3 regions of the Allobosea sp. NPDC055594 genome follow, and region 3 is predicted to be linked to each of the others. Evidence: predicted binding sites of a transcription regulator. Region 3 holds the regulator's gene; each other region holds the start of a gene.
The links. Region 3 encodes PhoB, which activates phosphate uptake and scavenging genes when phosphate is short. Its sites were predicted from a motif close to TGTCATNNANCTGTCAT; they were not measured.
Positions count from the first base shown of each region.

Region 1 (9,991 bases), on a different contig from region 3:
CGCGAGACGCTGGAGTGCCGCACTGTCGCCCTCGCCGCTCAGCGCATCGACGCGGAGGGCAAGACCAGCCTCGCGCAATTGATCCGCCAGCAGGAACAGGCGCTCGCGGCCGGAGACCGCGCCGGTTTCTTCCGCAGCGACGAGGCCTTCCATGCCGAGCTTTCGCGCCTTTCCGGCCATCCTTCGGTCTGGGGGCTGATCGAGGGCGTCAAGGCCCAGCTCGACCGGGTGCGCTGCCTGTCGCTGGAGACCAGCGGCTGGTCCGACATGATCCTCTCCGAGCATCGGCAGATCGCCGCCGCGGTCAGCGCCGGCGACGAGGCGGCGGCCGAGACGACCATGCGGGCACATCTGCGCACCGTCTTCGACGCGATCGAGACCATCGCGCGCAACCAGGTCGACGCCTTCGCCGCCACCGGCGGCCTGAACAAGCCCGCCTGAGACGGCAACGACAGAGCCCGCAAGAGGACATCCGACAATGGAACAGAGCTGGCGCTGGTTCGGCCCGGACGATGTGGTGACTCTTGCCCAGGCGCGGCAGGCGGGCGCGAGCGGCATCGTCAACGCGCTGCACCAGATCCCCTATGGCGTGGTCTGGAGCATCGAGGAGATCGAGAAGCGCAAGGCGATCATCGAGGCCGACAAGAGCCTCGGCCTGCGCTGGTCGGTGGTCGAGAGCCTGCCGATCCATGAAAGCGTCAAGATCGGCGAAGGCGATCTCGAGCCGGTCCTAGCCAATTACCGCCAGTCGATGCGCAACCTCGCCGCCTGCGGGCTCGAGGTAATCTGCTACAATTTCATGCCGGTGCTCGACTGGACCCGCACGGAACTCGCCGAGCCCCTGCCCGGAGGCGGCACGGCCCTGCGCTTCAACCTGCACGAATATGTCGTCGTCGACCATTTCATGCTGCAGCGTCCGGGCGCCGATCAGGGCCATCCGGCAGAGGTGATGGACAAGGCGAAAGCCTGGTTCGAGCGCTCCTCCGAGGCCGATCGCGCCCGCCTCCTCGCCAACATCATGGCGGGCCTGCCCGGCGCCTATGACCGCTATGACGTGCCGGGGCTGAAGCGCATGCTGGAGCGCTATCGTGGCATGAGCCATGAGCGCCTGCGTGCCAATCTCAAGCGCTTCCTCGAGGCGGTGATCCCGACGGCGGAAGAGGTCGGCATCCGCATGTGCATCCATCCGGACGACCCGCCACGCCCGCTTTTCGGCCTGCCGCGGATCTGCTCGGACGAGGAGGACATCGCCTTCATCCTCGGCGCGGTCGACAGCCCGTCGAACGGGCTCACCCTGTGTTCGGGCTCGCTCGGCGCCAATCCGAAGAACGACGTGCCGGCCATCGCCAGGCGCTTCGCCGACCGGATCTGGTTCGCGCATCTGCGCAATGTCGCCAAGGACCCCGACGGCTCCTTCATGGAGGCCGAACATCTCGGCGGCGACACCGACATGGTGGCGCTGGTCGACGCGCTGATGAGCGAGCAGACCCGCCGCAAGGCCGCCGGCTGGAAGCACTGGCGCATCCCGATGCGGCCCGACCATGGCCATGAACTGCTGGACGACGCCGGCAAGGGCTCGTTCCCGGGCTATCCCGCGGTCGGGCGGCTGCGCGGCCTTGCGGAGTTGCGCGGCGTGATGACAGCGCTCGCCAGCGTGAAGGGCTACGCCGCCTGAGATTGAGCGGCTGCCGGCGCGGGACCGCGCCGGCAGGGTCGCGGCTTACTGCCCGACGACTTGCGGCAGCGTCTGCACGCGCGTGACCGGCGGCGGATTCCATTTACCGGTAAGCGCTTCCGATTTCGGCCCGTAGAGCCGCATCGTCAGGTTGAAGCCGTCCTTCGGCGCCGGAAGCCAGTTGGCTTCCTTGTCCTTGCCGGGGCTCTCATTCTGGAAATAGAGGTCGAGCGAGCCGTCGGCATTGTATCTGAACGGCATCCAGCTGCTCACCGCGAAGCGGTTCAAGACATTGCCGACCTGGAAGCCCTGCGGATCGTAGAGCGTGATCGACCAGAAGGCGTTGACCGGCGGGGCAGCCCCCTTCTCGAAGTGCAGCATGTATTTGTTGGCGCCGTCGAGCGGCCGCCCGGCCTCATCGGCAAGGTTGAGCGGGTAGATCGCATCCTCGGGCAGGTTCGCTCCGAGTCCCTGCTGCGCGACGATGGCGCGCTTGAGATAGTAGTTGCCGTAGACGCCCATCGTGTCGGTGTTCATCGACCAGTTGTTCGTGACGCGGGCGAGCGTCGGCAGTTTCCAGAGCATCAGTCTCTGCCCCGCCTCCGGCGCACCTTCGAGGCCTTTTTTCACCGCGGCCGGCAATGCCGCGAAATCGAAGCTCTGGCCCGGCACGATGCCGATGCGCTTCATCTGCGCGACGATCGGCTGGTCGGTGAGATGTGGCGGGTGGAGCTTCAGCAGTTCGGCGGCATAGGCGAAATACTTGTCCGCCGGCATGCTGTCGGCCTGGGTCTTGGGCGGCGTCTTCATGTCGATGCTCGGGTCGATCTTCGCCTCGACCGGCTTCGGCGCCTTGCCCCAGTCCGACAGGGCCGTGACCTTGTAGCCGGCCTGGATCTTGTGGACGGCGTCATAGTCCGAGGGACCATCCGTCTTCGTCCGCCCGATCACCCAGGTATAGGGCGTCGGCGCGCTGATCCGCGACATCTCGGCTGGCACCGTTCCGGTCCAGCCGGGCGGCGTGACGAGGAAACTGCCGGCCTGCGTGCCGGTAGTGCGCCATCCCGGCGACGCGAACACATCCGACCACATGTCCAGCATCGGCAGGAGATAGAAGCGCCCGCCGGTATCCGGCGCGGAGACGATTTGCGGTTCCTTCGTGAGGTCGAGCCAGGCGATGGAGTAGAGCGTGTCGAAATTGACCCTGACAACCAGCTTCATGTCGGCCGAAGGAAATGACGGCACGTTGACGAACATGTTCATCGGGCCTTTGCCGAATTCCTTGCCGGCCTCGATATTGGTCGATTGCTTGCGCGTGATGTCCATCGTGACCAGTGGATAGAAGTAGATATAGGCATCGACACCGATGGCATGAGCCTCGGCCTCAGTCAGCGCAGGCTGAGCGCTTTGAGCTGAGACGCCCTGGACCAGCGCGGGGGCGAGGAAAAGACCTAGAAAAACTGCAACGATGCTCCTGCTCATATCGCAACTCCCCAATTGCCGGATCGAAACTCCATGTGACTGACGAAAGAGAGATCAATACTTCAGCCAATGCTAATGACCTCGCGTCAGGCGAAAACATTAACATGACTCAGTATTTCGACAATCGCGCCTTGCCGGCGGATACAACGGTAGTTCCGCTACGAAAGCACAAATTCGTTACTTCCGAGGCGAGCGGTGCAGGCAGGAGCCTGCACCTTCGACCTCGCGCTCAGGCGAGGATGCGCTGATCCACCAGATGCACCACCCGCCCGCCGGCAATGGTCGCGACGATGCGCGGCTGCGGCTCGGCTGCGACCAGCACGAGATCGGCGCGCTTGCCGGGTGCGATGACACCGCGATCGAAAAGGCCCAGCGCCTCGGCCGGCCCCTGCGAGACCAGTTTCCAGGCCTCCTCGAAGCTCGCCGCCCCGCGCTCGGCGAGAATGAAGGGCGCGAGCGGCAGCGCCGGATAATAATAGTCGGAGGCGAGGATGGTGCAGAGCCCCTGACGCACCATCTCCTCGGCGGCCGGGCAGCCGGTATGCGAGCCGCCGCGCACGACATTGGGCGCGCCGAAGACGATCGGCTCGCCATGGGCTGCGGCCTCGCGCGTCGTCTCCTCGTCGATCGGGAACTCGGCCACGCTGACGCCGAGGTCGCGGTACCAGCGCCGCATCTGCGGGGTCATATCGTCATGCGAGAGGGCCGGCACACCGGCCGCCCGTGCGGCGGCGGCGAGCCGCGCGATCGAAGCAGGGACCTCGTCGCGGCGGCTATGGACGTTCTCGACCAGCAGCATGAAGTCCTCATGCGAGAGGCCGGTGCGCTCGACCATCTTGCCGGCCTTGTCCGGCCGGCTGCGCGATTTCAGCGTGCCCTCCATATGGTCGTTGAAGGCGAGCAGGCCGACGCGGCCGGCGGCCAGCCAGGCGAGGATCTCCGGCTCGGCATCGAGATTATAGGTCTCGTGGCGGAGGTGAAAACGCGTATCGGCGCCGAGCTCGGGTCCGAGCCGCTCGATCGCCTCGATCAGGCGCCTTGCATTCTCGGCTCCGCGCAGGCCTGGCTCCCAGGACCAGGTGACGCCGTGGAAGGCGGTGGTGATGCCGCTGGCGAGCAGAGCCCGGTCGGCATCACGCAAGGCGAGATCGATGTCGAAGGAAACGCCGGGGCGCGGCATGATATGGCGCTCGAAGGCATCGCCATGGCAGTCGACCAGGCCGGGCAGGACGAGCAGGCCGATGGCATCGAGGCGCAGGGCATTGTCCGGCAGCGCCGTGTCGGACGGGGCGATCACGCCATCGCGCACCCGCAGATCGGCGATTTCGAGGCCGCCGGCCAGCACCCGGCCACCAGAGATCAACAACGCCACCGCATCCACTCCTTGTCTCTGGCGCCGGATCATCCGCGCCACTTCGGGCGAAGGCGCATGCGACCGGCAGATGACAGCCGCATGACGAGACCGGTCACTCAACCGTCGCGCCACTGTCACCGCAACGTCGCACGGGCACTTTAGCGCCGCCTCCGAACCCCGCAGGAGGACGTCCATGCTGAAAAAGCTGGCTTATGCATTCATCGCGGCTGCCGCCGCCTTCGTAACCCCGGCCGCGCAGGCGCAGGAGACGATCCGCTTCGCCGTGACCGATGTCGACGGGCTGGAATCGCTGCAGCGCGAATTCGGCCCGTTCAAGGCCGCCTTCGAGAAGCTCTCCGGGCTGAAGATGCAGTTCTTCGCGGTCTCCGGCCGCACCGCGGCGGTCGAGGCCATGGCCGCCGACCAGATCGATTTCGTGCTGACCGGCCCGGCCGAATATGTGGTCTTCAAGGCGCGCACCGGCGCGGTGCCGGTCGTCGGCTGGCAGCGGCCCGACTATTTCTCGCAGGTCGCCGTGCTCGCGAACGGCCCGATCAAGACGGTCGCCGATCTCAAGGGCAAGACCGTCTCCTTCGGCGAGATCGGCTCGACCTCGCAGCATCTCGGCCCGGCCCAGGCGCTGGCCGATTTCGGGCTCAAGTACAATGTCGACTACAAGCCGATCTTCGTGAAGCGCAATGTCGCGGCCGAAGCGATCAAGCGCGGCGACATCGCGGCGGTCGGCCTCAATCTCGGCCATCTCAACAGCATCCGCAAATCCGATCCGAAGACCGGCTTCACGGTGGTGGCACGCGGCCGCGATCTGCCCAACGACGTGATGATCGCCAGCCCGAAGGTGAAGCCGGAGGTGCTCGCCAAGGTCCGCAAGACCTTCCTCGACAATGGCCAGGAGCTGATGAAGGCCGTGGTCTCCGACACCGACGACAACAAGAAGTTCGCCGGCGGCGTCTTCCTGCCCGAGGTCAAGGACAGCGACTACGACTATGTCCGCTCGATCTACCAGACCATCGGCATCACCGAGTTCAACAAGTTCATCGAGTGATGACAACGCATCTGCAGACGGAACAGACCACGGGCGCGCAAGCGCCCGTGGTCGCCATTTCCGGCCTCGCTAAGAGCTTCGGCACGCGCCGGATCATCGAGCGGCTGGACCTCACCATTCCCCAAGGTGAATCGCTGGCGCTGATCGGCGCCAACGGCACCGGCAAGTCGACGCTGCTGCGCATGATCGTGCGCCTCGCCGAGGCGGATGCCGGCACGATCTCGGTCTTGGGCGACGAGGTCGGAAGCCTGCGCGGAGCCGCGCTGAAGCGCTTCAGGGCGCGGGTCGGCGTCGTCTTCCAGAAGCACAATCTGGTCTCGCGGCTGAGCGCGCTGAGCAATGTCGTGCATGGCGTCCAGTCGCGCCGCTCCGGCCCGCGCACCTGGGCGCAGGCGCTGGCCCCGGCCGAAATCCGGGACGAGGCGATGGAATGCCTTGCCGCCGTCGGGCTCGCGGACAAGGCGATGCAGCGGGCGGATTCGCTTTCCGGCGGCCAGTCGCAGCGCGTCGCGATCGCCCGCATGCTGATGCAACGGCCGCAGATCGTGCTCGCCGACGAGCCCGATGCCAGCCTCGACCCGCGCGCCGGGCGCGAGGTGATGGAACTGCTGTTCCGGCTGACGCGCGACAAGGGGCTCACCCTCGTCTTCGTCTCGCACCACATGGCGCATGCCAGGCGCTTCTCCGACCGTATCGTCGGCCTCGGCAATGGCGGCATCGCGCTCGACCGGCGCGCCCTGCACTGCAACGAAGCCGAGCTTGCCGCCTTCTTCGAGGAGCCGGCCGAGGACGTTCCCGCCGCACAGCCGGCCCTGGTGTTCGCATGAGCCTGCAATCCACCCCACACAGCCTCCATGCCGGCGACCGTTTCGCGCGGCCGAGCGCCGCCGCCTTCATGGGCTGGTTCCTGGCGCTGGCGCTGCTGGTCTGGTCGTTCAGCGGCTCCGAGCTCTCGGCCGAGAAGCTCGTGCGCGGCCTGCCCTATATGGGCAACATCCTGTCGCGGATGTTCCCGCCAGACCTCGCCAGGCTCGACAGCATCCTCGCCTCGCTGGCGACGACCTTCCAGATGGCGGTCTCGGGCTGCGTGCTCGGGCTGATCCTGAGCTTTCCGCTGGCCGTGCTCGCGGCGGAAGGCCTCTCGCCGCATCCCATCATCCGCGCGCTGACCCGCGGGCTGATCGCGCTGTTCCGCACCGTCCCGGACCTGATCTGGGCGCTGTTCTTCGTGATCGCGGTGGGCCTAGGCCCCGCTGCCGGCGTGCTGGCACTGATGATCGACACGATCGGCTATGCCGGGCGCTTCTTCGCCGAGGCGATGGAAGAGACCGACAAGGGCCCGCGCGAGGCGCTTTCGACCATCGGCGCGAGCCGGACCGGGCTGATCTTTTCGGCGGTGGTGCCGAATGCGATGCCGTCCTTCATCGCGACCTCGCTGTTCTGCGTCGAGAAGGCGACCCGGGCCTCGGTCGTGCTCGGGCTGGTCGGCGCCGGCGGCATCGGCGTCGAGCTCAAGGTCGCTTTCGACCTGTTCGACTACGACACTGCGCTGACGATTATCCTGGCGATTTTCGCGCTGGTCGTGGCGGTCGAGCAGATCGGCGGCTATCTCCGGCGCCGGATCATCTGAGGGCTGGGCACATAACTCAAAGCCCTCATCCTGAGGAGGCCTGAAAGGCCGTCTCGAAGGATGAGGATTGAGGGAATTCTCGGCCAGACTCTCTGGACTGGCCGCCGGCCTTCAGCCGGCCAGGATGGCGACGCCCGCGAGGGCGAGCCCGCCGCCCGCGACGCGCGCGAGCACAGGGGCATGCTGCGCCAGCCGCGCCGCGAGGAAAAGGCCGACGCCGTGCAGCGCGGCGGTCGAGATGACGAAGCCGGCGGCATAGGCGAAGCCGCTGGCGTTCTCCGGCAGCTCCGCTCCATGCGCGAAGCCGTGGAAGATCGCGAAGATGCCGCAGGCGAGCGCGCCGGCCGCCAGCGGCGGCGAGGCTTTCAACGCGATGGCGAGCCCGAGGATGACGATCGAAACGGCGATGCCGATTTCGGCGCCGGGCAATTGCCCGCCGGCCATGGCCCAGGCACCGGCCAGCCCCATCGTCGTGACGAAGGCGACGGGATAGGCAATGCGCGCTTTGCCTCCGACGAGCCCGGCCCAGAGACCGACCGCGACCATGGTCAGGACGTGATCGAGCCCGGTCAGCGGGTGCAGCAGCCCATGCGCCAGCCCCTCGACGGAGCCGACGCCGGTATGGGCCAGCGCCGGAGCGACAGCCCCCGTCAGCAGGAGCGTCAATGCCGCGGCCATGCCTCTCGCCGTCGTCCTGCGTGCCATCGCCTCAAATCCCTCAACTCCGCGCCGTGGCCTTCAGCCCTCCGGCGGTCTCGATGAAGTCGACGACCTGATCGACACCCTCCCCCGCCCGCGTATTGGTGAAGGCGAAAGGACGCTTGCCGCGCATGGTCTTCGAATCCCGGTCCATCACTGCAAGATCCGCGCCGACATGCGGGGCGAGATCGGTCTTGTTGATGACGAGGAGGTCGGAGCGGGTGATGCCCGGCCCGCCCTTGCGCGGGATCTTCTCGCCGGCGGCGACGTCGATGACATAGATCGTCAGGTCGGCGAGCTCGGGCGAGAAGGTGGCGGCGAGATTGTCGCCGCCGGATTCGATCAGGATCAGGTCGAGCGCCGGGAACCTGCCGCGCATTTCGGCGACCGCGGCGAGGTTGATCGAGCAATCCTCGCGGATCGCGGTGTGCGGGCAGCCGCCGGTCTCGACGCCCATGATCCGCTCCTCCGGCAGCGCGCCGGAGACGGTGAGGATGCGGGCATCCTCCTTGGTGTAGATGTCGTTGGTGATCGCGGCGATCTCGTAGCGATCGCGCATGCGCTTGCACAGCGCCTCCATCAGCGCGGTCTTGCCGGAGCCGACCGGGCCGCCGATGCCGACCCGCAAAGGGCCATGGGGGGAAGCGCTCATGAGCGGAACAGCCTCGAATACTGGGTTTCGTGACGCAAGGCGGCGAGGTCCGAGCGGAAGGCGCAGCTGCCGAGCGCATCCAGCGCGGCGGCTTCCGCCCTCGCCGCGGCGCTACGCAAGAGCGGGGCCAAGCCGGCCGTGACGCGCTGGCCGTCGGTCTGGCCGACGATGCCGAGCCGGACCGCGGCCGAGACCAGATTGGCGACGAAGGCGAGCGAAAAGGCCTCGAGCGAAGGCAACAGCGGCAGCCCGTGGCCGCTCGCGGCGACGGCGACGGCGACGGGATAGGCGACATCGCCCGGCCAGGCCGCCTTCAGCGCTTCGATCGAAGTGCAGGGCCAGGAAGCGGCGATGGCGGCGACGAAGGCATTGCCCTGCGTCACCGTCTCCAGCCGCCGCTCGGTCGAATTGGCAAGGGCGAGCGCGAGCTCCGCCACCTCCCCCAGTCCCTTTGCATCGCCATCGCCGCTGGCACGCCAGGCGGCGGCGAAGAGGATGAGGTCATTGCGCAGCGAGCCGTGCTCGACGAGCGCGCCGAGCCAGTCCTCCAGGCCTGGCGCGTCGGTGAGGTCGCCGGTCTCGAAGGCCGATTCCAGCCCATGGGAATAGGCGAAGCCGCCGACCGGGAAGGACGGCGACAGCCAGATCATCAGGGGCAGCTGAACCCCGGTCATGGCTCAGTGGTCGTGCTTGTGGCCCTTATGGCCGTGCTCGGCGCCATGATGATGGCCATGATCATGCTTGTGACCATGGTCGTCATGATGGTGGTCATGGCCGCAGCCGCAGGAGGCGCCGTGGGCGTGCTCGTGCTTGTGCTCGCCATGGCTGTGGTCGTGGGCATGCGCCTCGCCATGGCCGGCATGGGAATGGCCATGCCCGTGATCATGATGATGGTCGTGACCGCAGCAGGCAGCACCATGCGCGTGATCATGCCCGTGCGCGTGGTCGTGATGCTCATGGCCGTGATGATCATGGCCGCAGTTGGAATGATCGTGGTCATAGGCGCCGCGCTCGGGCTGGAACGGCCGCTCGACATCGCTCATCGCGCAGCCCTGGCCGCGGACCATCTCGGCCAGCACATGGTCATGCTCGATATAGATCGCGTCGGCGGTGATCTCCGCCGGGGTGTGGCGGTTGCCGATATGCCAGGCGACGCGCATCAGGCGCAGCGGATTCTCGGCCTTGATCTCGATCAGCTTCTGCGCGGCAGCCTTGATCAGGACGAGCGAGCCGTCCTCCAGCTTGACGGCATCGCCATCGTTCAGCGCCGTCGGCTTGTCGAGATCGAGGAGGATGTCCTGCCCGCCATCGCCCTTCAGCGCGACGCGGCGGCGGTTACGGTCCTCATGGTCGAGGGTCAGGGTCTCGACGACCCGGTCCTGCTTGACCGCGGCCTTGCGGACGACGGAAGTGGCGCGCTGCATGTGACTAAACCC
Region 1 is NZ_JBSHIO010000017.1:32,470-42,460, reverse strand. It holds gene ACWGRX_RS23475 (GntR family transcriptional regulator) at 1-441, shown strand, start outside; gene uxuA (mannonate dehydratase) at 479-1,675, shown strand; gene ACWGRX_RS23465 (DUF1254 domain-containing protein) at 1,721-3,157, opposite strand; gene ACWGRX_RS23460 (alpha-D-ribose 1-methylphosphonate 5-triphosphate diphosphatase) at 3,387-4,529, opposite strand; gene ACWGRX_RS23455 (PhnD/SsuA/transferrin family substrate-binding protein) at 4,705-5,574, shown strand; gene ACWGRX_RS23450 (phosphonate ABC transporter ATP-binding protein) at 5,574-6,401, shown strand; gene phnE (phosphonate ABC transporter, permease protein PhnE) at 6,398-7,204, shown strand; gene ACWGRX_RS23440 (HupE/UreJ family protein) at 7,316-7,882, opposite strand; gene ureG (urease accessory protein UreG) at 7,923-8,555, opposite strand; gene ACWGRX_RS23430 (urease accessory protein UreF) at 8,552-9,229, opposite strand; gene ACWGRX_RS23425 (urease accessory protein UreE) at 9,233-9,979, opposite strand.
Region 1: the regulator PhoB is predicted to act here: its motif matches at 4,600-4,616, upstream of ACWGRX_RS23460 (alpha-D-ribose 1-methylphosphonate 5-triphosphate diphosphatase).

Region 2 (9,991 bases), on a different contig from region 3:
TCGGCCGCCTGCGCCGCCTCGATCAGGGCGACCATGTTCGAGCCGCGGCCCGAGATCAGGATCGCGGTGCGGACCCGCCGCGGCGTCGTGCTCACAGGCTGAGCTTCCCGCGATAGGCGACCTGGCCCTCGCTGCCGGCCGGCGTGACCTCGCCGAGCCGGACCGGCGCTTCGCCGGCCTCGCGCAGCGCGGCGACGACCGCATCCGCCTCGGCCGCCGAGGCGACCACGATCATGCCGATGCCGCAATTGAAGGTGCGCAGCATCTCGCGCTCGGCGACGCCGCCGACCTTGGCGAGCCAGCCGAAGACGGCCGGCACCGGGATCGCGGACAGATCGAGCGAGACGCCGAGATCGTCGGGCAGGACGCGCGGGATGTTGTCGGGGAAGCCGCCGCCGGTGATGTGCGCCAGCGCCTTGATGCCGGGCGCCGCCTTCAGCGCCTGCAGCAGCGGCTTCACATAGATCCGGGTCGGCGTCAGCAGCGCCTCGGCCAGCGTCAGTTCGGGAGCGAAGGGGGCGGGCGCCTCCCAGGCGAGGCCGGAGAGCGCGACGATGCGCCGGACCAGCGAGAAGCCGTTGGAGTGGACGCCGGAGGAGGGCAGGCCGAGCACCACGTCGCCTGCCACCAGGTCGGCGCGGGGCAGCAGTGAGCCGCGCTCGGCGGCGCCGACGGCAAAGCCGGCGAGGTCGTAATCCTTGTCGGCATACATGCCCGGCATCTCGGCGGTCTCGCCGCCGATCAGGGCGCAGCCGGCCTGGCGGCAGCCTTCGGCGATGCCGCGCACGATCTCGACGCCGGCCTGCGGGTCGAGCTTGCCGGTGGCGTAGTAGTCTAGGAACAGCAGCGGCTCGGCGCCCTGCACGACGAGGTCGTTGACGCACATCGCGACGAGGTCGATGCCGATCGTCGAATGCCGGCCGCTTTCGATCGCGATCTTCACCTTGGTGCCGACGCCGTCATTGGCCGCGACCAGGATCGGGTCGCTGAAGCCCGCCGCCTTCAGGTCGAACAGGCCGCCGAAACCGCCAATCTCGGCATCCGCGCCCGGACGCCGGGTCGAACGCACCAGAGGCTTGATCGCATCGACCATGGCATTGCCGGCGTCGATGTCGACGCCCGCCTGCGCATAGGTCAGCCCGTTGCCGCCTGTCTTGGTCATGAAACCGCGCTCCTTGCTGTGCGGGGAGCGATAGGCAAGGGCGGCCCCGCTGGCAAGCCGGCAGCGCCTCTTCCGCGAAAGCGTTTCGCAGTTGTCCCGCACATGCATTAGCCTTCAGTCGTAGTTCCGCTCGAGAACTTGGCGACGAGCCCTGGCGATGACGCTTCCGAACCTGATCACCATCGGTCGTCTGATCCTCGTCCCCCTCGTGATCGTGATGATCATCAACGAACGCTGGCTGGCCGCCTTCCTGCTGTTCGTCGCGGCCGGGATCTCCGATGCGATCGACGGCTTCATCGCCAAGCGCTTCGACATGGGAAGCGAGCTCGGCGCCTATCTGGATCCGGTCGCCGACAAGGCGCTGATCGTCTCGATCTACATCACCCTCGCCATGGTCGGCGCCATACCGGCGTGGCTCGTCATCCTGGTCGTCTCGCGCGACATCATGATCGTCACCGCCGTGATCCTCTCCTGGCTGATGGAGAGGCCGCTCGAGATCGCCCCCTTCGCCGTCAGCAAGCTCAACACGGCGGCGCAGCCCAGCTTCGCCGCGCTGATGCTGGGTTCGCGCGCCTTCGGGCTCGATCTCGGCCCTGCGATCCCGGTCGCGCAGCTCACCGTCGCGCTCTTGACGGTCGGTTCCATGGCGGCCTACCTCGCCTTCTGGCTGCGCCATATGGCGGCCTGAGCTTGGAACCTTGCCGGTACACTCCTATTCTCTAGGGGCCCCGGCCGGCCCACCGGGCCCTGCGGACAATGCGTAACGGCGAGTTCAGGACAGCGGATGAGTCTTCAGCGTCAACTCGCCTTCTGGGCTCTCACCCTTGCGGCCTTCGTGCTGGCGCTCTTGCTGTTGCGCGACGTGCTCTTGCCGTTCATCGCGGCGCTGGCACTGGCCTATCTGCTCGATCCGCTGGCGGACAGGCTGGAGCGGCTCGGCATGCGCCGCCTGACCGCGACCATCGTCATCCTCTGCGTCTTCCTGCTGTTCTTCATAATGACGCTGGTGCTGCTGCTGCCATTGCTGAGTCAGCAGCTCGCCGGCCTCGTCGCGCGCCTGCCTGAAGTCGCCGCCAAGCTGCAGGCGCTGGTCATGGAGCGTGGCGCGCCGCTGCTCGAGCGCTTCGGCGGGACCAAGCTCGCCGAGGATGCCCAGAGCCAGCTCGGCAATTTCGTCGGCGAGGCGACCAAATGGGTCGGCGGGCTCCTGCAATCGCTCTGGTCGGGCGGGACCGCGATCATCGGTGTCTTCTCGCTGCTGGTGCTGACGCCGGTCATCGCCTTCTACCTGCTCGCCGATTGGGACCGCATGGTCGAGACCGTCGATGGCTGGCTGCCACGCGATCATCGCGACATGATCCGCGGCCTGCTGCACGAGATGGACACCGCCATCGCCGGCTTCCTGCGCGGGCAGGCGCTGGTCTGCGTACTGCTCGGGCTGTTCTATGCGGTCGGTCTCTCGCTGCTCGGCGTCAATTTCGGCGCCCTGATCGGCATCATCTCCGGCTTCCTCTCCTTCATCCCCTATGTCGGCTCGCTGACCGGGCTCGTGCTGTCGGTCGGCGTCGCGATCGTGCAGTTCTGGCCGGATTGGACGATGCCGCTGGCGACGCTCGCGGTCTTCGCTGCCGGCCAGTTCTTCGAGGGCAACATCCTCCAGCCCAAGCTGGTCGGCGACTCCATCGGCGTGCATCCGGTCTGGCTGATGTTCGCGCTGCTCGCCTTCGGTTCGCTGTTCGGTTTCGTCGGGCTCCTGCTGGCGGTTCCGCTGGCGGCCGTCATCGGCGTGCTGATGCGCTTTGTGCTGCGTCAGTATCTGGCCAGCGATCTCTATCGCGGCCGGCCCGATCAGAAGCTCGTCACCACCGGTTCGGACAATCATGCCGGGAACTGAGCCGCGCCGGCCGCGCCAGCTCGCTTTCGACCTGCCGGTCGACAGCCGGCACGGCGTCGAGGATTTTCTCGTCGGCCCGTCCAATGAGCAGGCCTATGGGCTGGTCGAGAGCTGGCCGGCCTGGCCGGATGCCTGGCTGCGTCTCATCGGGCCGGAGGGTTCGGGCAAGACCCATCTTGCCGCGATCTGGGCGGCACGCGCCCATGCCTGGACGCTGCAGGCCAGCGAAATCGACGAGAGCAAGGTGCCGCACCTGGCTTCCGGCGGGGCGCTGGTCATCGAGGATTGCGATGCCGGCCGGCTCGACGAGCGCGCACTCTTCCACCTGCTCAACGCCGTCAAGGCGCGCGGTGGCTTCGCCCTGCTGACGGCGCGGACGGCCCCGGATCAATGGGGGCTGAGCGTGCCGGACCTGCTCTCGCGCCTGCGGCTCGCGCCGGCAGCAGAGATCGCGGCGCCCGATGACGCTTTGCTGCGGGCGCTGTTGGTCAAGCTCTTCGTCGACCGGCAGCTGACCGTCGACACCGGCACGATCGAGGCGCTGGTGCTGCGCATGGAGCGCTCCTTCGCCGCGGCGCGGGATCTGGTCGACGCCATCGACCGGCTCTCGCTGGAGCGCGGCCGCCGCGTCACCCGCGCCATGGCGAGCGAGGTCGCGGCCAGCCTGTTCGACGCCGAATAGGCCTCAGGCCTTGGCGGCAGCCGGGGTCGCCACCAGCCGGGCATGGATCGCCTCGACCAGCATGTCGTGAGCACGCGCCGCGATGGCGTCGAGCGACGGCGTCTTGACGAACATTGCCGCCGCCTTCTCCGTCAGCTCCTCGCGGCTCGGCAGCGCCGGCACATGCCAGTGCGCCATAGCCTCATGGGCCTGGGCCTGGATCGCGGAGAGCCGCTCGCCGGCACGGGCCTGCATGGTCGCGAGCGCCTCGCGCAGCTCCGGCAGCGTCAGCGTCGGCAGGTGCAATTCCGGCAAATGCAGTCCGGGTAGTGCCGGCGTGCCGGCATAGGCCTCGCGCAGGCCCTGCACGATGCGGTCGACCGGCACGGAGGCTGCAAGGCGCTCGGCCGAACGCTCGATCACGCGCGGCGGCAGGGCCTGCGAGCGGTCGACCACGGCCTGGGGCGGCGCCTTCAGGTCCCAGACCAGGCGCAGCTTCGACAGGCCGAGGATCAGGTAATAGGTCGGGTCCCACTGCCACCAGCGAAAGCCCTGGCGCACGCTGTACTGATAGGCATGGTGGTTGTTGTGCCAGCCTTCGCCCATGGTGATGATCGCCAGCCACCAATTGTTCCGGCTCTCGTCTCCGGTGACATAGTGCTTGTCGCCATGCACATGCGCCAGCGAGTTGATGCAGAAGGTGCCGTGATAGACCAGCACGGTCGAGATGAAGAAGCCGACGAACAGGCCGGACCAGCCATCGATGGCGAAGCAGGCGAGGGCGAGCAGGATCGCCGGCGCGAGCTCGAAACGGTGCAGCAGCCGAAGCTCGGGAAACCGGGTCAGGTCGGTGACGGTGGAAGCGTCGAACTCGTGATGCTGGCGGCTGAAGATCCAGCCGACATGCGAATAGAAGAAGGAACTCTGCACCGGCGAGTGCACGTCGTGCTCGGTGTCGGCGAAGCGGTGATGGTGCCGGTGCTTCGAGGCCCACCAGATCACGCTCTTCTGCGCCGTCGACTGCGCGAGGAAGGCGAGGACGAACTGGCCGATGCGGCTGGTCTTGTAGGAGCGATGCGAGAAGTAGCGGTGATAGCCTGCCGTGACCGCGAACATGCGCAGCCAGTAGAGTCCGAAGCAGAGCCAGAGCGAGGTCGCGGTCACGCCGCTCCAGAACGCGCCGAGGCCGGCCAGATGCGCCAGGGCAAAGGGTATGGCCGAGGGGTAGACGATGTCGTCATGGTCGGCGGCGGCGGAGGGTTCTGACAAGATCGTTCTCTGGAAATATCTGGCGCGGCATGCGGGATTCGCATGCGACCAAAACAGGAGAGCGGGGGTGAGCGCAAGGTTCCCGAGCCGTTCGGGCGGCAATTGCGGCAGCGGGCCGCACGGCATGCGCAACCGTCATGAGACGGCGTTGCGAGCGGGGTCGTCGCGAGCCCTGCTCATGCCGCTGGGCCTCGAATGTCATCGAAGCGTTACGCTAGGATGCCTTGAGGATGAGTGGGCCGATGGTCGGCCGACGGCAAACCGACACAGATGACAGCTACAGGATCGGCAGTGACACGAGTGGCAGCGGCGAAGGCGAGGCGAATGAACCAGGATCTGGCCGAGGCGGCGGCTTCGCGGGCAGCGACGCCGGTACCGGAGATTACGGCACTTACCGTCGATCATGAGCTGCGCCGGTCGCCGCAGCGCTTCATGAATCGTGAATTGTCCTGGTTGCAGTTCAACCGCCGCGTGATGGAGGAGGCCTCCAATCGCAATCATCCGCTGCTCGAACAGCTGCGCTTCCTCTCGATCTCGGCGAACAATCTCGACGAGTTCTTCATGGTCCGGGTCTCCGGCCTGCGTGAGCAGCTCAAGGCCGGCGTGGTCACGCCGAGCCAGGACGGCTTGAGCCCGGCCGAGCAGCTCGTCGCGCTGGGCGCGGCGGTTTCCGACCTGACGCGCGACCAGCAGACCCGCTGGGTCGAGCTCAGGCAGGACCTGCAGGACAACCGTATCCTGTTGCTGAAGGCGGCCGATATCGGCCCGCAGGAGCGAGTCTGGCTCGAGGACCGCTTCCTCCACTACGTCTTCCCCGTGCTGACGCCGCTGGCGATCGACCCGGCCCATCCCTTCCCGTTCATCCCCAATCTCGGCTTCAGCCTGGCGCTGGCGCTCGAGCGCATCAGCGACGGGCGCGCGCTCGACGCGCTGATCCGCGTCCCCGGCAAGATCGACCGCTTCATCGAGGTGCCCGATCTGGCGCGCGAAGGCGTGCAGCGCTTCATCATGCTCGAGGACCTCGTCGCGCTGTTCATCGGCAAGCTCTTCCCCGGCTACGAGGTCAAGGGAACCGGCTCCTTCCGCATCATCCGCGACTCCGATCTCGACATCGAGGAGGAGGCGGAGGACCTGGTCCGCGTCTTCGAGAGCATGCTCAAGCAGCGCCGACGCGGCGTCGTGATCCGCCTCGAACTGCATGCCGACACGCCGGACCATCTGCGCCAGCTGATCGTGCGCGAGCTGCGGGTCGATCCTGACGAGATCGTGATCGTCGACGGCATGATCGGCCTCAACGAGCTTTCGCAGCTCGTCGGCGTCGACCGGCCGGATCTGAAGTTCAAGCCCTATAATGCCCGCTTCCCCGAGCGGATCCGCGAGCATGGCGGCGACTGCTTCGCGGCCATCCGTCAGAAGGACCTGATCGTCCATCACCCTTATGAGAGCTTCGACGTCGTCGTCCAGTTCCTGCAGCAGGCGGCGCGCGATCCCAATGTCGTGGCGATCAAGCAGACGCTCTACCGAACGTCCTCGAACTCGCCGATCGTCCAGGCCCTGGCCGAAGCCGCCGAGGCCGGCAAGTCGGTGACCGCATTGGTCGAGCTCAAGGCCCGTTTCGACGAGGAGGCCAACATCCGCTGGGCGCGCGATCTCGAGCGCGCCGGCGTGCAGGTGGTCTACGGCTTCATCGAGCTCAAGACCCACGCCAAGCTCTCGATGGTGGTGCGCCGCGAGGCCGGGCAGCTCACGACCTACTGCCATATCGCGACCGGCAACTATCACCCGATCACGGCGCGCATCTACACCGACGTCTCCTTCTTCACCGCCGATCCGGTGATGGCGCAGGACGTGGCGCGGATCTTCAATTTCATCACCGGCTATGCCGAGCCGGCCGAGCTCGAGCGCATGGCGGTCTCGCCGGTGAACCTGAAGAAGCGGCTGCTCGACGACATCGCCGAGGAGGTCGCGCATGTGAAGGCCGGCCGCAAGGGCGCGATCTGGGGCAAGTGCAATTCGCTGGTCGATCCCGAGATCATCGACGCGCTCTACGATGCCAGCCAGGCCGGCGTGCAGATCGATTTCGTCGTGCGCGGCATCTGTTGCCTGCGTCCCGGCGTGCCCGGGCTTTCCGAGAACATCCGGGTCAAGTCGATCGTCGGGCGCTTCCTCGAGCATACCCGCGTCTACGCCTTCGGTGCCGGGCACGGCATGCCTTCGCCGCGCGCCAAGCTCTATATCTCCTCGGCCGATCTGATGCCGCGCAACCTCGACCGCCGTGTGGAGGCGCTGACGCCGATCCTCAACCCCACCGTGCACCAGCAGCTGCTCGAGCAGATCATGCTGGCGAATTTTCTCGACAACGAACAGAGCTGGACCATCTTGCCCGATGGCGGCTCGCGACGCATTGTCCCGCCGTCGGCCGAAGAGTCGTTCAACGCCCACAAGTATTTCATGACGAATCCGAGCCTGTCCGGTCGTGGAAAATCACTCTCCAGTTCAAGTCCTCGCAGCCTTTCCCGCCGTTCCGGCAAGAAGGCCTGAGCAGGCACAGGGTCGCTTGAGTCTGGGTGACACCGTCGCGATCATCGATATCGGTTCGAATTCGGTCCGCCTCGTCGTCTATGAGAACCTGTCCCGGGCACCGGGGCAGGTTTTCAACGAGAAGGAGATGGCGGGGCTCGGCCGCCAGGTCGCGACCACCGGCATGCTCGCCGCCGCCGCCGTCGAGAAGGCTCTGGCGGCGCTGGTCCGCTTCCGCATCCTCTGCGAGGCGATGCATGTCGCGCAATTGCGCGTCATCGCCACGGCGGCCGCGCGCTATGCTTCGAACGGCCCGGATTTCATCGCCCGGGCCGAGGCGGCGGTCGGCCAGCCGATCGAGCTGATCTCGGGTGATCGTGAGGCCTATCTCTCGGCGCTCGGCGTCATCTCGGGCTTCGACCGGCCGAACGGCGTGGTCGGCGATCTCGGGGGCGGCTCGCTCGAGCTCGTCGCCGTCGACGGCAGCAGGGTCGGGGAGGGAGTCAGCCTTGCGCTCGGCGGCCTTGCGCTGATGGACCGCTCGCAGAACTCGATCAAGGCGGCCGAGAAGATCGTGCGCGAGGATCTCGACGGCCATCCGCAGCTCGCCGCGATGCGCGGCCGCGACTTTTTCGCGGTCGGCGGCACCTGGCGCGCGCTGGCGACGCTGCACCAGCGCCAGTCGGGCTATCCGCTCAATGTCATGCATGGCTATACCGTGCCGGCGCGCGAGGCGAGCGAGTTCGTGCGGCTGGTCGAGCGCGCCGATGCCACCATGCTGGAATCGATCGAGGCGATCTCTTCCGCCCGGCGGCCCCTGCTCGCCTATGGTGCGCTCGTCCTCGATCAGCTGATCAAGCGCGGTCGCCCGCGCCAGGTCGTGATCTCGGCTCATGGCGTTCGCGAGGGGCTGATGCATGAGCAGCTCGCGCCCAAGGAGCAGGACATCGATGCCTTGCTGCGTGGCGCCCAGGACTACAACCAGCTGCGCGCCCGCGATCCGCGCCATGCCGCCGATCTGGTCCCCTGGGTCGAGGGTCTGCTCGACAGCGCCTTTCCGAACGACGAACCCGCTCTGAAACGGCTCCAGACCGCCGCCTGCCTGCTCTCCGATATCGGCTGGCGCGCCCATCCCGATTATCGCGGCGAGCAGACCCTCAACGTCATCGCCCATGCGCCGTTCAGCGGCGTCGACCATGCCGGACGTGCCTTCCTCTCGCTGACGGCGTTCTATCGCTATGCTGGGTTGAAGGGCTCCGCGCCCGCGGCGGAGGGCCTTCGCCGCCTGCTTAGCCCGCGCTTTCTCGAGCGCGCGCATATTGTCGCGGCAATCCTGCGCGTCGCCTATCTGATGTCGGCCGGCATGCCCGGCATCCTCTCGCAAACCAGGCTCGCCTGCGACGACCGGCGCCTGATCCTGAGCCTGCCGCCGGAATTCCGCTCGCTCGCCAGCCAGCGCGTCACCGGGCGCCTGAAGCAGCTTGCGCGGCTCCTCGGCCGCGAGGTCGAGGTGCGCTGAACGCGGCTTGGGCCGAGCTCCGGCTCAGATGACCTCGAACCAGGTCCAGAGGCCGAGGTCGAAACGCTCCAGCACCGTCGAGGAGATCAGCCAGCGCCCCGGATTATCGGCGATGAAGGCGATGTGCAGGCGCTTGCCCTCCGGGATCTGCACCGTGTCGAGGAAATAGGGCTCCCAACCATCGTCGAGCGGGTGCAGCAGCCGGAAGCTGTGGCCGTGGACATGGAAGGGCTGCAGGAAATCGGTCTTGTTGGTGATGCCGATCACCACCGGCGTGCCGCGCCGGACGCTGAGCAGCGGCTTGCCCTGCGGATCCCCGGTCGTGCCATTGAGGCGCCATGGCCGGGCCTGATCGACGCCGGAGAGGTCGAGCTTGTTGTCGGCGTCGATCTTGGCGCCGCCCTCGACGATGATCTCGGCGCGGCTGGCGTTCTGCAGCCTGACCGCAGCCGGCAGTGCCGGATTGGGCGCGAGCGCCGCTATCGGGCCGGATGCCTTGCGCTGCACGGCGCTCTTGCCGGCCTCGCTGACGAAACGCACCAGCGGCATGCCCGGACCGATCAGCGCGGTGACGCTGGCGCTGGCGCCGTTCTCCTCGGGCATGTCGAAGATCACGTCGTAGCGCGTGCCGGGCGCGAAGGGCAGTTGCGCCCGCACCGGTTCGAAGGTCTCGGTCGGTTGCCCGTCGACGGCGACGACGAAGGCCTTCAGCCCGTCGAAGCGCAGGCGCATGATCCGGGCATTGCAGGCATTGGCGAGGCGCAGCCTTACGCGCGCGCCCGGCGTCAGCCCGATCCGCTCCGGTGGCGGCTTGCCGTTGACGGTGAGCCAGCTGCCGAGCCGGCCGGCGGCGACGCCTTCCTGCGCCGTGGCGGGGAAAGGCAGCAGCTTGTGGTCGTCGCCGAGCAGCCAGTCGCCGACCAGAACGGGCAGGTCGAGATCGACGGCCGGCGGCTCTTTCTCCTC
Region 2 is NZ_JBSHIO010000001.1:713,673-723,663, reverse strand. It holds gene purN (phosphoribosylglycinamide formyltransferase) at 1-95, opposite strand, end outside; gene purM (phosphoribosylformylglycinamidine cyclo-ligase) at 92-1,162, opposite strand; gene ACWGRX_RS03370 (CDP-alcohol phosphatidyltransferase family protein) at 1,320-1,850, shown strand; gene ACWGRX_RS03365 (AI-2E family transporter) at 1,947-3,056, shown strand; gene ACWGRX_RS03360 (P-loop NTPase family protein) at 3,043-3,738, shown strand; gene ACWGRX_RS03355 (acyl-CoA desaturase) at 3,742-4,986, opposite strand; gene ACWGRX_RS03350 (RNA degradosome polyphosphate kinase) at 5,311-7,527, shown strand; gene ppx (exopolyphosphatase) at 7,544-9,025, shown strand; gene ACWGRX_RS03340 (multicopper oxidase family protein) at 9,050-9,991, opposite strand, start outside.
Region 2: the regulator PhoB is predicted to act here: its motif matches at 5,183-5,199, upstream of ACWGRX_RS03350 (RNA degradosome polyphosphate kinase).

Region 3 (9,991 bases):
ACCACGTCCGATCGGAAGGAACATGTCGATGCTCTCGACCCTGGAACTCAGCCCGCAGGTCCTCGACGCCCAGGCGCCGATCCGGATCGCGGTGAAGAACCTCGATTTCTACTATGGCGAGCACAAGGCGCTGAAGAACGTCAATCTCAGCTTCCGTGACCGCCACGTCACCGCGCTGATCGGCCCCTCCGGCTGCGGCAAGTCGACCCTGCTGCGCATCTTCAACCGGATCTACTCGCTCTATCCGGAGCAGCGCGCCACCGGCGAGGTCCTGCTCGACGGCCGCAACGTCATCTCCAACGATGTCGACGTCAACGAGCTGCGCTCGCGCATCGGCATGGTCTTCCAGAAGCCGACGCCCTTCCCGATGTCGATCTACGACAACGTCGCCTTCGGCATCCGCCTCTACGAGAAGCCGCCGAAATCGGAGCTCGACGACCGCGTCGAGGGCGCGCTGCGCCGCTCCGCCCTGTGGGACGAGGTCAAGGACAAGCTGAAGAGCTCCGGCATGGGGCTCTCCGGCGGCCAGCAGCAGCGCCTGTGCATCGCCCGCACCATCGCCCAGAAGCCCGAGGTGATCCTGTTCGACGAGCCGACCTCGGCCCTCGACCCGATCTCGACCGGCAAGATCGAGGACCTGCTGGAGCAGCTGAAGAGCGACTTCACCATCGTCATCGTCACCCACAACATGCAGCAGGCGGCGCGCGTCTCGCAGTACACCGCCTTCATGTATCTCGGCGAGGTCGTCGAGTTCGACGCGACCAACACTATCTTCATGAACCCCAACAAGAAGCAGACGCAGGACTACGTCACCGGCCGCTTCGGCTGAGCCCTGCCGTTCCGCTCGCCCTCGAAGGATTCGCCCCGATGTCCGACCATATCGTCCGCTCCTATGATGCCGACCTCGAAGGACTGCGCCGCAGCCTGGCCGAGATGGGCGGCATGTCCGAGCGCATGCTCGGCGACTCCACCGTGGCGCTGGTGCGCCGCGACACGGCGCTGGCCCAGAAGGTCATCACCGCCGACCAGCGGCTCGACAACCTCCAGCGCGATGTCGAGGAGAAGGCGGTGCTGACCATCGCCCGGCGCCAGCCGCTCGCCAACGACCTGCGCGAGCTGATCTCGGCGATCCGCATCGCCGCCGACATCGAGCGCGTCGGCGACCTCGCCAAGAACATCGCCAAGCGCGCGGTCGCGATCTCCGGCCAGTTCTCGCCGCCGCACCGCGCCGTGGTCGGGCTCGAGCATATGAGCCGCCTGGTCCAGGCGCAGCTCAAGGACGTGCTCGACGCCTATGCCGCCAGCAACGAGCAAAAGGCGATGGAGGTCTGGCGCCGCGACGACGAGATCGACGCGCTCTACACCTCGCTCTTCCGCGAGCTCCTGACCTATATGATGGAAGATCCGCGCAACATCACCTTCTGCACGCATCTTCTGTTCTGCGCCAAGAACGTCGAGCGCATCGGCGATCACACCACCAACATCGCCGAGACGATCCATTACCTGATCACCGGCCAGTCGGTGGAGGAGAGCCGGCCCAAGCTCGACACCACCAACATCCTGGTCGACCTGCCCGCGGCCAATGGCTGAGCGGATGGGCGCCTGAGCGGAGGCTCGACATGCCTGCACGCATCCTGATCGTCGAGGATGAGGAGCCGCTGACCCTGCTGCTCCGCTATAATCTCGAGGCCGAGGGCTTCGAGGTCGACACCGTCGCGCGCGGCGACGATGCCGAGCTGCATTTGCGCGACCATACCCCTGACCTCGTCCTGCTCGACTGGATGCTGCCCGGCCTTTCCGGCATCGAGCTCTGCCGGCGCCTGCGCGCCCGGCGCGACACGGAGCGGGTGCCGATCATCATGCTGACGGCGCGCGGCGAGGAGACCGAGCGGGTGCGCGGCCTCGCCACCGGCGCCGACGACTATGTGGTCAAGCCGTTCTCACTGCCCGAGCTGATCGCCCGCATCCAGGCGCTGCTGCGTCGGGTCAAGCCCGGCCATGTCGTCGGCATGCTGACCGCCGGCGATCTCGAGCTCGACCGGACGACGCGGCGGGTGCGCCGGGCAGGCGCCGAATTGCATCTCGGTCCGACCGAGTTCCGCCTGCTCGAATTCCTGATGCAGGCCCCGGGCCGGGTCTATTCGCGGGCCCAGCTGCTCGACGCCGTCTGGGGCCGCGACGTCTATATCGACGAGCGCACCGTTGACGTCCATGTCGGGCGCCTGCGCAAGGCGATCACCCCCGACGACGCCAAGGACCCGCTACGCACCGTGCGCGGCGCCGGCTACGCCTTCGACGAGACGTTCGCGCGAAGCTGAGCGCCAAGTCTGCCCTCATCCTTCGAGACGCAATCTGCGATCGCTCCTCAGGATGAGGGCTGGAGGTTCGACGCTCCGCGTGGCGCGGCGACGATCACCGCTGCGCCGGCGAGGCAAAGGGCTGCGCCCGTGAGGTCGAAACGGTCCGGCGGCACCTTCTCGACCAGCCACATCCAGCCCAGCGACGCGACGATGTAGACCCCGCCATAGGCGGCGAAGGCCCGGCCGGCGGCGGCGCTGTCGATCAGCGTCAAGAGCCAGGCGAAGAGCGCCAGCGCCAGAAGCCCCGGCAGCAGCCACCAGGCCGATTTGCCGAGCTTGAGCCAGGCCCAGAACGAGAAGCAGCCGGCGATCTCGGCCAGCGCGGCCCCCAGATAGATCGCGAAACTGGTCATGGCGCTGCGGCGAAGCTGGCCGCGAGCCGGGCGAAGACCGGACGGTAGGCTTCCGAGGCGAGCGGCGACAGCTCGCGGGCCTCGGCGAGGTCGAACCAGCGGATCTCGCTGTGCTCGTCATTGCTGATCCGGGCTTCGCCCACCCAGCCGGTCACCGCGAACAGATGCCACAGAGCCGGGGTGACGCCGTCGCTCTCGGTCGTCTCGATGGTGGTCAAGCGCGTGAAGCTGGTCGGCTCGATACCGATCTCCTCCTGCAATTCGCGTCTCAGTGCCTGCTCGATCGTCTCGTCGGGCTCGACATGCCCGCCGATCGTGTCCCAGCAGGACGGTCTGTTGCGGCGATGCGGGGCTCTCAGTCCGAGCAGGATGTCTCCGCCCCGGATCGTCAGGGCGCAGGCATATTCGACGGGCGCGGGACGTTCTGCGGTGCGCATCGGCGTCTCTCCACCAATGGAAAAGCCGGCCCGAGGGCCGGCTTCAATTCTTCTACACAGGGGTGCCGGGTCAGGCGCGCACCTTGCTGCGGTCGCGGCGCCGGTCGGCCGCCGGCTGGTAGGCGATGCGGGCATGATAGCCGCAATAGGGCATGCCGGTCAGCGAGCGGCCGCCGCAGAAGCGGAATTCCGGCGAGGTCGGGTCGCCCATCGGCCAGCGGCACATATATTCGCGCAGGTCCATGATGGTGACGCGCTCGGAGAACGGGATCACCACCTCCTCGGCCGGGGCCGCCGGGACGTGCTCCGCTTCCGGTTCCGCCTCGATCTCCGGGACGAATTGCGGGGCGAGCGCCGTGTTGCCGCGGGTCATGCCGCCGCTCGCGGCGGCAGGGCTCGCCATCGGATGGGCCGGCGGACGCGTCGTCGGCTTGCGCGGGCGCGGCGCGGCCGAGCCGGGATTCTTGGCGCGGCCCGAAAGGCCGAGGCGGTGGACCTTGCCGATGACAGCATTGCGGGTGACGCTGCCGAGTTCGCCGGCGATCTGGCTGGCGCTCAGTCCGTCATTCCAGAGCTTCTTGAGCAGTTCGACGCGTTCGTCGGTCCAGGCTCCAGCTTCGCTCATCGATTTCACCTGTCTTCGTCATGCCTCGCCATAGCCCGGCGACGCATAGGAAAAGATCATGGCGGAATCCGATATCGGCAGCGCCCGTCGAAGAACGGAAACCGCTACGCTCGGAACTGACGATACTGGAGACGCCGCACGAGATGTCGTATCTGACGAGGCCGACCATACAAGATGGCTTGACTCGGCCACAAGAGTCGCCGAATCGGAAATCGTCTTTTCCCCAGACAAAGCTTCGATCCCGCAGTCAGGTGAGTCTATTTGGCAACGCTGCGGCGCCCGGCCGGAATTGACAGTGCCGGACCGCTTTTGCATAGTCTTCTCAATGCGGCCGCCCTTGGGGCGGCGCTTATGTTTTGAGCGATCCGGACTTTCGAGCGATGCGGCTGACGGCGCGACGAGAAAACGGGAAAGGCCTGCGACGATAACGTCGCCGCGGGGTCGCATCGTGCTGGCAGATCGCCGCCGCGCCCCGAACCACCGCTTCACACTCCGGCGCCCAGCGCTTTCCGTTACGTTCCGTCGCGAGGACCTCGCTCCATGAGCTCCGCTTCCGTTTCCGCCAATGCCTCCGTTCTGCTGCCGACCTATGCGCGCGCACCCGTCGCCTTCGAGCGCGGCGAAGGTGCCTGGGCGATCACCGCCGATGGCCAGCGCTATCTCGATTTCGGCGCCGGCATCGCCGTCAACGCGCTCGGCCACGCCCATCCGCATCTGGTCAAGGCGCTGACCGAGCAGGCCCAGCGCATCTGGCATACCTCCAATCTCTACGCGATGCCGGACGGCGAGAAGCTCGCCCGCCGGCTCTGCGAGGCGACCTTCGCCGAGCGCGTCTTCTTCACCAATTCGGGCGCCGAGGCGAACGAATGCGCGATCAAGATGGCGCGCAAGTACCATGCGGCGCAGGGCCATCCCGAGCGCTACCGCATCGTCACTTTCGAGGGCGCCTTCCACGGCCGCACGCTGGCGACCATCGCTGCCGGCGGCCAGCAGAAATACATCGACGGCTTCGGCCCGAAGGTCGACGGCTTCGATCAGGTGCCCTTCGACGACGAGGCGGCGCTGCGCGCGGCGATCACGCCGGAGACCGCGGCGCTGATGATCGAGCCGATCCAGGGCGAGGGCGGCCTGCGCTCGGTGCCGATGCGCTTCCTCAAGCTGCTGCGCCAGCTCTGCGACGAGCACGGCCTGCTCCTGATCTTCGACGAGATCCAGACCGGCGTCGGCCGTACCGGCAAGTTCTTCGCCTATGAGCACAACGGCGTCGCGCCCGACATCATGTCGATCGCCAAGGGCATCGGCGGTGGCTTTCCGATGGGCGCCTGCCTTGCCACCGAGGCGGCGGCGGCCGGCATGGTGCTCGGCACGCATGGCACCACCTTCGGCGGCAATCCGCTGGCCATGGCGGTCGGCAACGCCGTGCTCGACGTCATTCTCGAGCCCGGCTTCATCGAGCACGTCGCCCAGATCAGCCTGCGGCTGAAGCAGTCGCTCGCCGAGCTCAAGGACAAGCATCCCGACGTGATCGAGGAGATCCGCGGCCAGGGCCTGATGCTCGGCCTCAAGCTGCGCACCCCGAACACCGATTTTGTCGCCGAGGCGCGCGCCGCCGGCCTGCTCGTCGTCGCCGCCGGCGACAATGTCGTGCGCCTGTTGCCGCCGCTGATCATCGGCGATGCCGAGGTCGGCGAGGCGCTCGCGCGGCTCGACAAGGCGGCCGGCGCCGTCGAGGCGACGCTGGCCCGGCCGGCGGCGGAATGAGTATGGGGACTCCAGTGCGTCACTTCCTCGACCTGTCCGATTTCTCCAGCGAGCAGCTGCAGGCGATCCTGCGCGCCGGCAACGAGATCAAGGCGCGGCGCCGCACCCCGGCCGCTGCGGGCGATCGCCTGCTCGAGGGCAAGGTCATCGCCATGATCTTCGAGCAGCCCTCGCTGCGCACCCGCGTCTCCTTCGATGTCGGCATCCGCGAGCTCGGCGGCTCGCCGATGATGGTGACCGGCCAGGAGATCGAGCTCGGCGAGCGCGAGACCATCGCCGACACGGCGCGGGTGCTCTCGCGCTATGTCGACGCGATCATGATCCGCATGCTCGACCATGATTCCGTGGTCGAAATGGCGAAATACGCGACCGTCCCGGTGATCAACGGCCTGACCAAGCGCCAGCATCCCTGTCAGGTCATGGCCGACGTCATGACCTTCGAGGAGCGCAAGGGGCCGATCAAGGGCAAGCGCATCGCCTGGACCGGCGACACCAACAATGTCCTGACCTCCTGGGTGCACGCCGCCGGCCGGCTCGATTTCGAGCTCGCCATCGCGACGCCCGAGGAACTGGCGCCGCCGCCCGCGCTGATCGACTGGGCCCGCAAGCAGGGCGCCAAGCTCTCCCTGACCAACCGACCCGAGGCCGCCGTCGAAGGCGCTGATTGCGTCATCACCGATTGCTGGGTCTCGATGGGCGACGAGGAAGGCACGCGCCACAACCTGTTGCGTCCCTATCAGGTCGACGAGCGCCTGCTCGGCCGCGCCGGGAAGGATGCGATCTTCATGCATTGCCTGCCGGCATCGCGCGGCGAGGAAGTCACAGACGCGGTGATGGACGGTCCGCAATCGGCAGTGTTCGACGAGGCCGAGAATCGGCTGCATGCCCAGAAGGGCATTCTGGCCTGGTGCTTCGGCGCGGTGGCGACGTGATGGCCGAGAACGCTGCCGTCGGTGCTGCGGCGCCGGACGACCGGGTTCTGCCCTATGCGGTGCCGGCGCTCGACATCCGTGGCCGTGTCGTCAGGCTCGGGCTCTCGCTCGACCAGATCCTCGACCGCCATCGCTATCCCGAGCCCGTCGCGCGGGTGCTCGGCGAGGCTGCGGCGCTGACCGTGATGCTCGGCACGACCCTGAAATCGGAGGGGCGTTTCCAGCTCCAGACCAAGAGCGACGGGCCGATCTCGATGCTGGTCGTCGACTTCAACGCGCCGGACAGCTATCGCGCCATGGCGCATTACGATGCCGACCGGCTGGCGCAGGCGATCGATGCCGGAGCCGTTTCGACCGGCGAGCTGCTTGGCCGCGGCCATCTCGCCATGACCGTCGACCAGGGCTCGGAAGCGACGCGCTATCAGGGCGTCGTCGCGCTCGACGGCCAGAGCCTGGAAGAGGCGGGCCACCAGTATTTCCGCCAGTCCGAGCAGATTCCGACCCGGATCCGGCTCGGCGTCGGCTCGGTCCTGACCGGCGGCGGACTCGCCTGGCGTGCCGGCGGGCTGATCGTTCAGTTCATGCCGAACTCGCCGGACCGGATGCGCGCCGCCGAGCTCTCGCCCGGCGATGCGCCGGAGGGGCACGAGATCCTGGCGGGCGGCGATCATGACGGCATTGCCGACGATGCCTGGGCCGAGACGCGTTCGCTGGTCGGCACGATCGAGGACCATGAGCTGCTCGACCCGACGCTGGAGAGCGAGCGGCTGCTCTACCGGCTATTCCACGAGCGCGGCGCCCATGTCTTCGAGCCGATTCCGGTGCGTGACGCCTGCCGCTGCTCGCGCGAGCGCGTGCTCGGCATGCTCAGAGGCTTCCCGCTCGAGGACCGCAAGGCGATGATCGCCGATGACGGCTCGCTGGTCGTCACCTGCGAGTTCTGCTCGCGACGCTACGGCTTCGACCCGGCCGAGGTCGAGGCGGAGATCGCGGCGGGACAATAGAAAGCGTCATGCTCGCCCTCGTGGCGAGCAGCCACGCCTTGAACGCCGTATTCGATCAGTGAAGCAAAGACGAGGATGGTCGGGGCAAGCCCGACCATGACGGCATCGCTTACGCCCGGCACTGCTCCATCAGCCGGCGCATGAAGGCCTCGCCGGCCGAGAATTGCTCCAGCGTGATGTACTCGTCCGGCTGATGCGCCTGGTCGATCGAGCCGGGCCCGCAGACCACGGTCGGCAGGCCGGCGCGCTGGAAATGCCCGGCCTCGGTGGCATAGGCGACGGCGATCGTGCTGTTGCGGCCGGCGAGCCGCATCGCCAGCGTCTCGGCTTCCGAGCCGGGATCGGGCGCGAGGCCGGGGACGTCCGAGCTCATCACCGTCTCGATCGCAGCGCTCGGCGCGGTCTTCCGCATCCGGGCGAGCACCTCCTGCGACAGGGCGGCGAAGCGCGCCGGCACCGCCTCCGGATCGGAGCCGGGCAGGGTGCGGACTTCCCAGGACAGATCGCAGCGATCGGCCAGGATGTTGCGGGCGATGCCGCCCTGGAACTTGCCGACATGGATCGTGTCATAGGGCGGATCGAAGCGGCCGCTCTCGTCGATCTGCGTCTCGCGCTCATCGGCGAGGCGCACCAGTTCGGCCGCCAGCCGCGTGCCGGCATGCACGGCGCTGGCGCCGAGATGCGGCTTGGACGAATGCGCGGCGAAGCCGGTGATCCCGGTGAAGAAGGTGCGGATGCCCTTATGCGCATCGGCGATGTCGAGCGAGGTCGGCTCGCCGACGAGGACGGCGCGCGGCCGCGGCAGGCTCTTGCCCATCTCCGCGATGCCGTCGACGACGCCGAGGCAGGTGACCTCCTCGTCATAGGAGAAGAACAGGTGGATCGGCGTCTTGAGCCCGGCCGCCAGGAAGTCCGGTACCAGTGCGAGCGCCAGCGCGACAAAACCCTTCATGTCGACGGCGCCGCGGCCATACGCCCGGCCGTTCTCGACATGCAGGGTGAAGGGATCGCGCGACCAGGCCTGGCCCTCGACCGGCACCACGTCGGTATGGCCCGAGAGCAGCACGCCGCCGCGATCCTGCGGGCCGATCGTCGCGAACAGCGCGGCCTTGTCGCCGGTCGCGTTCGGGAACCGGGTCGAGGCGACACCCCAGCCGGACAGATAATCCTCGACGAAGTCGATCAGCGGCAGGTTGGATTTGTGGCTGACCGTATCGAAGGCGACTAGCCGGGCGAGCATGTCGAGCGGCTGGTAGCGCTGCCCGGTCGGACGTGCGGAGGCGTTCAATGCAGGACCTTCTTCACATAAGGTGAATCGAGCGGAAACAGCGGCACTGCGACCTCTAGGGTCGTGCCGTCATCGCCGAGCATGGCATAGGAGCCGCTCATGCTGCCGTCGGGCGTCATCAGCGGGCAGCCGGAGGTGTAGCTGAAGCTCTCGCCGGGCTGCAGGACCGGCTGCTTGCCGACGACGCCCTCGCCACGGACTTCATGGACCTCGCCGCGGCCATCGGTGATCACCCAGTGCCGCGTCATCAATTGCATGGCATGGTCGGAGAGGTTCACGATCTCGATCGTATAGGCCCAGAAATAGCGGCCCTGCGCCGGCGTCGACTCCGCCTCCATGAATCTCGGCGAGACGGTGACCCGCACGCCATGGGTTTCGGCCTGGTACATGATCTGAGGCTCCGTGCCCGCAGGCGCGGTCTTCTCCCGCCGGATATCGTTCAGTCGTTATGCCCCGGAGCCGGCTCCCGGCTCAAGCGCGAAGCGCGGGCTCGGCGCTGCGCCGGCGCGTTTCCGGCGTGGACAACTGGCGCGAAAATGGTCTCGCAGGCGCGAAGGCGGCGGGCTTGCTGTATGATCGCCGCCTGTTTAGAGGTTCGGTCCAATGGTGACATCCTCCGACATGCCGACCGAGCTCGTGGAGCCGGCCTCCGCCTCGCTCAGCGGCAAGTCCGGCGTCTTGCCGCGCCAGGACATCCGCACCCTCGTCGGCCGCGGCATGGTGCGCTCGATCTCGGGGGTGATCGCCGAGAGCCAGTACCAGCCGGCGAGCCTCGATCTGCGCCTCGGCGACAAGGCCTATCGCGTTCGCGCCAGCTTCCTGCCCGGGCTGAACAAGAGCGTCGAGCAGGTGCTCGAGGATCTCGCCCAGGACGAGGTCTCGCTCGAGAACGGCGCCATCCTCGAGAAGAACTGCGTCTATGTCGTCGAGTTGATGGAGTCACTTGTCGACCTGCCGGCGACGATCTCGGCCTTCGCCAATCCGAAGAGTTCGACCGGGCGGCTCGACGTCTTCACGCGGCTGATCGCCGACCGCAGCGAGGTCTTCGACAGCGTCGCCGGCGGGTATTCCGGCAAGCTCTACGCCGAGATCTCGCCGTCGAGCTTCTCCATCAAGGTTCGCAAGGGCAGCCGGCTCAACCAGCTCCGCTTCCGCCGCCGTGGCGGGGGCCAGGAGGAGGCCTCGGGCTTTCGGGTTTCGGACCGGGATCTGCGTCTCGTCCATGAGCGCA
Region 3 is NZ_JBSHIO010000004.1:334,972-344,962, reverse strand. It holds gene pstB (phosphate ABC transporter ATP-binding protein PstB) at 23-829, shown strand; gene phoU (phosphate signaling complex protein PhoU) at 868-1,590, shown strand; gene phoB (phosphate regulon transcriptional regulator PhoB) at 1,620-2,318, shown strand; gene ACWGRX_RS11150 (YnfA family protein) at 2,366-2,713, opposite strand; gene ACWGRX_RS11145 (NUDIX hydrolase) at 2,710-3,150, opposite strand; gene ACWGRX_RS11140 (GcrA family cell cycle regulator) at 3,221-3,775, opposite strand; gene ACWGRX_RS11135 (aspartate aminotransferase family protein) at 4,316-5,536, shown strand; gene argF (ornithine carbamoyltransferase) at 5,539-6,468, shown strand; gene ACWGRX_RS11125 (Hsp33 family molecular chaperone) at 6,468-7,472, shown strand; gene argE (acetylornithine deacetylase) at 7,582-8,760, opposite strand; gene apaG (Co2+/Mg2+ efflux protein ApaG) at 8,757-9,149, opposite strand; gene ACWGRX_RS11110 (2'-deoxycytidine 5'-triphosphate deaminase) at 9,364-9,991, shown strand, end outside.